Regions from separate parts of the Jeotgalicoccus sp. ATCC 8456 genome, predicted to be linked through region 1. Evidence: predicted binding sites of a transcription regulator. Region 1 holds the regulator's gene; the other holds the start of a gene.

What was found. The regulator NrdR, encoded in region 1, represses ribonucleotide reductase genes. The targets are predictions, from matches to a motif close to AACACNATATATNGTGTT.
Region 2: a site for NrdR is predicted at 2,069-2,086, ahead of nrdI (class Ib ribonucleoside-diphosphate reductase assembly flavoprotein NrdI). Genes of this name have one in related genera too.

Annotation. Positions count from the first base shown of each region.
Region 1 is NZ_CP066224.1:198,552-201,981, reverse strand. It holds gene dnaI (primosomal protein DnaI) at 1-63, opposite strand, end outside; gene JEM45_RS01125 (replication initiation and membrane attachment family protein) at 72-1,394, opposite strand; gene nrdR (transcriptional regulator NrdR) at 1,384-1,854, opposite strand; gene JEM45_RS01115 (antibiotic biosynthesis monooxygenase family protein) at 1,975-2,394, opposite strand; gene gap (type I glyceraldehyde-3-phosphate dehydrogenase) at 2,475-3,430, opposite strand, start outside.
Region 2 is NZ_CP066224.1:1,047,279-1,050,708, reverse strand. It holds gene recQ (DNA helicase RecQ) at 1-749, shown strand, start outside; gene JEM45_RS05320 (DMT family transporter) at 942-1,823, opposite strand; gene nrdI (class Ib ribonucleoside-diphosphate reductase assembly flavoprotein NrdI) at 2,164-2,559, shown strand; gene nrdE (class 1b ribonucleoside-diphosphate reductase subunit alpha) at 2,543-3,430, shown strand, end outside.

The DNA of each region.
Region 1 (3,430 bases):
GATTCTTTCATTATTTTCAGCTATCTTTTGTGAGTTTTTTAAATAGTTACTTAAGGGTTCCATCGACTCACCTAATTCTCTCTAAATTTTTTAATTAAATCACTAAAACTCTTATCATCTTTTAAAGTTTTTGGTGGTTCATCAGTTTTTTTTGTTTCTGGTTTTCTCTTAGTATTCTCTTTCTTCTCTTTTAACCAAGATGGATCTGTTTCACCTTGAGCAAATCTTTGTTTCTTATATTTAGACTGTTCCTGAACCTTAGCCTCACGAAAGTCCATAATCGATTTATAAGCCTCAGCCGCTGTTCTATAACCTTCTTTTTCCCAGTTTTCAGCAATCGTCATCACATAACGAAGCGGTAGGTCCCCGTCTTTCATTTGAAATGTATACTCTAAGAGCATGTTGATGACTCCATTTTCTAAACCTGTTTTAGTGATCACTTCTGTGACCACTTTAAGATCATTTTCGGAAGGTTTATAATTTCTTAAATCATTAATTCGATCAAGTGGACTTACCTTATCTAAATTTTCCAGATAACCGAGATCGTCATCTTCTACCTGGTCATCAGTCGATGTTTTAAAGGTCGGTACGACTCTACCGTATTCTTTTTGATAATATTTTCTCGCTTCTCGCTTTAACTGTTCTTGGTCAATCCCAAATTGTGGGCTCGTTGACTGCAGTAAAACCTGTTTAAGATCATAGGCATTTAGATTAAATAATTGACTCAGTTGTACAATCAACTTCTTAACATCTTTAGAGAAAAACTGCTTATCTATTCTCGTACCCTTAAGGTGAGTGAACAATACCTCGAAGTCAAAATCATCTAGATCAATAGTCGGTCCACGGCTTTTGTCATTCTGTTTAAAGTTCTCATTTGAAACCCTAAACCCTTCCTGGCTCGTATGGTGAAAAACATCAGTGAACTTTTTAGTCACCTCTGTGTGATCATCTGGTAATGAAGGATATGTCAGTTCTTTCTTTTTACTATTATATTTCTCAGAACCGACCTGACTATAGAGATACATAGACAACATAGGATCCTTAAAGAATTCTTCAGCTGTCAGTGGCTGTTGGAGCCTGTAAATGAAACGGTCTGAATGTGCTTCATTTGAAACGTAAGTTCTAAGCAAACCAATTGCCTCTAGTTTATCAAGATCACCTTCAAAATCAGTTAAGGTCATGGACAATTCATCCATAAATTCTCTATGGAATCTAATATCTAAAGGTTCTGTCTGCCTTGTAGATTGGTGTAAATACATATAGATTGAAAAAGTTGTCGGTCCAATCAGTGGCAAATATATCATACTTAAAATATCGTATTGATCCTCTGACAACCTAAATGATTTATAGACAATAAATTCCGTGTTTGGTTTTAGACGGTCATTAAATTTCATTATCGGTCTTACCCTTTTCAAGATTTTTCACGATATCCATCAACTGATCGATATCTTTAAATTCTCTGTAGACTGATGCAAAGCGAACATACGCGACTTGATCGAGTGTAATGAGTTCGTCTATAACAGATTCACCAATATCATTTGATGAAACTTCTGATTTATTTAAATTTCTTAAAGTTGCTTCTACATTATCAGCACGTTTTTCTATTTCTTCATAGGGAATGGCCCGTTTCTCACAAGCTTTTAAAAGACCATCAGGTACTTTTGCTCGGTCGAACACTTCCCTCGTCCCATCTTTTTTAATTACAATTAAGGGTGACAGTTCCATTCTTTCAAAAGTTGTAAAACGTGCCCCACAGTTGTCACACTCTCGTCGACGGCGAATTGCATTCATCTCATCTGCATGTCTCGAGTCCACAACTTTTGAACTGGTATGTCTGCAATTTGGACATCTCATATGATGTTCACCTCTTTTGATATAAATACTTAACCTATTATAACACTGAAGTACATAAACTTAAAAAGTAAAAAACGATAAACACCGAGCACCTCGGAATTTACCGTTTGTAAGTAATACTTAAGCTTCTACTGTGTAATTTTCTCTAACTGGCATTGCTTCTAGATGCTCACTGCCTTTTTCTTTAACACGATTTTCTTTCTTAACATGAGAGTTTTGAAAGGCTTCAGAATTCACCCAAGCATTGAAGTCTTCTATTGTCTTCCAGCCTGTTAAAACAGTGAGTTTTTGTTCATTTTTAATGAGCATGAAGCCAGTAAACCCTTGGTAATTGTCGACATTTCCTTTACGGTTAGAGAAGCGTTCAATGAGTGTCTCAACATGATCCGGTTTTACGACAAAGTTATTCGTCGCAATGTGACCAGCTTGTGAAATATCACCGTCGTGGATGATGATATCGTAAGTATCATCCTTATAAGTCACACTGGATTCATTAAGTTCGAGTACTGTATTCTGACCGTCTGAATTGATAAGTTTCATGTCTCTACCTCCGTTATTTGTTACTTCTATTATAACAAAAAAAAGAGAGCAGTCTCAGCTGCTCTCCCATGTCGAATTTGTTAAATATCTTTAGCAATCATTTCAGCAAGTTCAACACATCTCACTGAGTAGCCCCACTCATTATCGTACCATGAAAGTACTTTAACTTTGTTACCATTCATAACCATTGTAAGGTCAGCGTCAACAATTGAGCTACGTGGATCTGTATTGAAATCTCTAGATACTAATGGTTGTTCACTTACACCAAGAATACCTTTCATTTGATCTGATTCATGTTTTTTGAATACTTCATTGACTTCTTCTTTAGTGACCTCTTTTTTAAGATCTACAACTAGGTCAACAAGTGATACGTTTGGTACAGGTACACGAAGTGCCATACCATCTAATTTACCTTCAAGTTCAGGTAAAACAAGTGCAGTTGCTTTTGCAGCACCTGTTGATGTTGGAATAATATTCTCTGCAGCTGAACGCGCACGACGTAAGTCCTTGTGCGGGTTATCGAGATTTTGTTGGTCATTTGTATAAGCGTGAACTGTTGTCACGAGACCATTGTCGATTCCAAACTCATCGTTCAATACTTTAGCAACTGGTGCTAAACAGTTCGTCGTACATGAAGCATTTGAGAAAACATCATATGATGACGTATCTAAAGTCGCACAGTTTACACCGCGTACGAGTGTTTGTACGTTACCACCTTTAGATGGTCCTGTAAGTAAGACTTTTTTAGCACCCGCAGTAATATGTGCTTGTGCTTTGTCTCCATGGTTAAACACACCTGTTGCTTCGATAACAACATCGATGCCAAGATCTTTCCATGGTAAGTTTTCAGGATTGCGGTCACTTGTAACAATGACTTCTTTACCACCAACAAGTAAGTTGTCGCCTGAAACTTCAACATGCTTGTCCCATTTACCATGAGTTGAATCGTAGTTAATAAGATGTGCCATAGTACTTGCAGGGTGTGTCGCGTTAACTGCAACAAGTTCAAGTTCTTCAGATTCGCTAACGATTCTGA
Region 2 (3,430 bases), 850 kb from region 1:
CGGCGAGTGAACAGTACAAGGACCATATGAGAGAAAAACTAGACTTAATGATCCAGTACAATAAGACGAATAAATGCTTGAGCAGTTTTATCGTTAAATATTTTAATGAAAACGAGTATGTCGAAGCCTGTGGTCAATGTTCAAGTTGCCTGTCTAAAAATAGAACAGAACCGATGACCACTGAAGCAAAGCTGATTTTGGGTCTAATTCAGAATTTAGATGGGGAGCTTTCAAAAGAACTCGTTATTCAAGTGATGCGAGGCGAACGCGCGGACAATATCCTCAGTCGTGGACTAGACAAGGAAGAAAATTTCGGTGTGCTTGATTCATTTAGAACAAGTGAAGTCAATCACTTAGTTGAAGAATTAGTGATGAGAGGCTACCTTCATTACACCAACCACAAGATGTACTTAATAGATAAAAGCCTAGACATATTAAATCATAAAGTAAAACTCTATACCGTACCTTACCGAAAAGAATATAACGAGCGTGTCAATGTTTCGACAGACTCCTCTCCAAACGAAGTGCTTTACGATAGACTCATTTCGACACGTAAGACACTCGCAGAAAAACATAAGCTAGATGAAGATGCGATTTTTACTGATCAAATTCTTAAAGAATTCGCCAAGAAAATGCCACAAACTAAGCAAGACATGATGCACATTCAAGGCGTTGGGAACTATAAACTCAAACACTACTGCCCATACTTCTTAGAAGAAATCCAACAACACGATAGCCAGCAAGTGTAGTGAAGTAAATTAACTCAAAAAGGGACTGCAATGGATGATTGCAGCCCTTTTTGAGTTGTGGACGGTTGTTGGTGGGGCTCCGCTTCGAAAGGAAAACGAAGCACACCATCCACCCAAAACAAAAACTACGCAGTATTTTGGTCTCTATCACCAAAGACTGCGTAGTATATGCTTATATAGATAATATAAAGTTTACTTCTTACCTGCGATTTTCAAACGTTCTCGTTTCGGTGGTCTATTCTTCATGTACATATAGTAACTTGCTGAGAAGATAATGATGTAACCGAGTATAGATAAGGCATCAGGAATTTCGTTAAAGACGATGATACTAAATAGTGCTGTAAAGAGAATCGTCGAGTAGAAGAAAATTGAGATTTCTTTAGCAGGTGCGAAGCTATAAGCAATTGTGAGTCCAAATTGACCAATTGCCGCAGATATACCGGACAGAATTAAAAACCAAAACTGACTGGCTGTCATTGCTTCATACTGGAAAATCATAAACGGTACGAGGGCAACGGTTGAAAAGAATGAAAAGTAAAATACTACAGTATAGAACTTTTCTCTACTTCCGAGCAATCTGAGCACAGTGTAGGCACCGGCTGCAAAGAGTGCCCCTAAAACACCTAGTAGCGCGAAATATGTATCACTTGAAAACGACGGTTTGATGATAAATATAGCACCAATTAAAGCGATGATAATCGAAATCATCTGGAAACGTCTTATATGTTCTTTTAAGAAAATCGCACAGAGGATAATCGTAAAAAATGGACTGAGTTTATTTAAGATGTCTGCATCACTTAGCACCATTCTATCAATGGTAAAGAAGTTAAGTAATACCCCAGCAAGGCCTAGAGCGGAGCGTAAGAGTAACCAACCTTGGTTTTCCTTTTTACCAAAGAGTCGTTCGCGATTATATATCACAAGGACTAAGGCAATCATCATCGATATAAAGTTTCTAAAAAAAGCTTTTTGAACAGTAGGTAGATCGCCTGCATATTTAACAAATAAAGACATCAAACTGAAACCGAGTGATGAAATAATTAGGGCAAGAATACCTTTAACTACATTATTCATTTACAACACTCCAAAAAAATTTGTACGTTAATTTCAACTTCTTGACTCCATTAAATTTCGCAAAAAATAATTTAAAAAAATAATATGATTTGTCATGACATACCCACCGTGACTTAGGGCGATTTATAACTCAATAAAGGGCGTGAAATTTTAATTTCAGGCAGTTTTTTACATTGCAATCAATTTTCTAATATGAGATTATAGAACATGTTAAATCATATATCTTGTGGTTTAAATTCTAAGTAAACACTATATGTGGTATTGATTAGAAATAAATGAACGAATCACTTGAATAGAACGTATGTTCTGTTTTATGATGTAATTGAATGGAGATGACAAAGTGATTATTGCTTATTATTCAATGACAGGTAATATCCGTCGCTTCTTAAATGGTATAGACATTCCAGACACCTATGAATTATATCAAATAACAGCTGATAATGTCAGCGAGAAAATCGGTGATCGTTTTATCCTGGTTACACCGACATACGGTTTTGGTGCAGTACCCGATATTGTAAGTAATTTCTTAAAAGTGAACGCTGAAAAAATGTTTGCGGTTGTCTCAAGTGGCAACAGAAACTGGGGTAGAAATTATGCACGAGCAGGCGAATATATCAGTGATGACTATAATGTACCACTTTTAATGAAGTTTGAGTTGCATGGTAGTCCAGAACAAAGAGAACAATTTTTAGTTGAATTAGAAAGGGCAGGGGAATTGCATGAAAGTATTAGATGAGAAAACATACAATCACGTTGAGTTAAATAACGAAGTCACTAAAAGAGACGAGACTGGTTTTTACAAACTAGAAAAAGATTTAGAAGCGCTTGAAGTATTCATGGAAGAAGTGGAAAGTAAAACCATACATTTCGATTCTGAGCTTGAAAGATTGCACTACCTTGTTGAGAACGACTTTTACTATGATCTGTTTAAAGAGTATGATGAAGCAGGCTTAACTGAAATTATTGACCATGCGAATAGCATTGATTTCAAATTTAAGAGCTATATGGCAGCGAGCAAATTCTTTAAAGATTACACGTTAAAAACAAATGACAAAAAACAATATTTAGAAGACTATAGACAACACGTTGTGATTGTCAGCTTATACTTAGCAAAAGGAAACATTAAAACAGCTAAAACATTCATTACTTCAATGATGGAGCAGCGCTACCAACCTGCAACACCAACTTTCTTAAACGCAGGACGTGCACGTCGTGGTGAAATGGTTTCATGTTTCTTATTAGAAGTAGATGACTCATTAAACTCTATTAACTACATCGATTCAACTGCAAAGCAGTTAAGTAAAATCGGTGGTGGGGTTGCGATTAACCTTTCAAAACTACGCGCACGTGGTGAGGCAATCAAGGGCATAGAAGGCGTCGCTAAAGGTGTATTACCAGTAGCGAAATCTCTAGAAGGCGGCTTTTCTTATGCCGACCAGCTTGGACAACGTCCAGGTGCTGGTGCAGTATACTTAAACATCTTCCACTATGACCTACCTGAATTCCTTGATACTAAAAAGGTAAACGCAGACGAAGATATCCGCCTTGCAACAATTTCAACAGGTCTAGTCGTGCCATCTAAATTCTTTGAACTCGCACGTGATAAC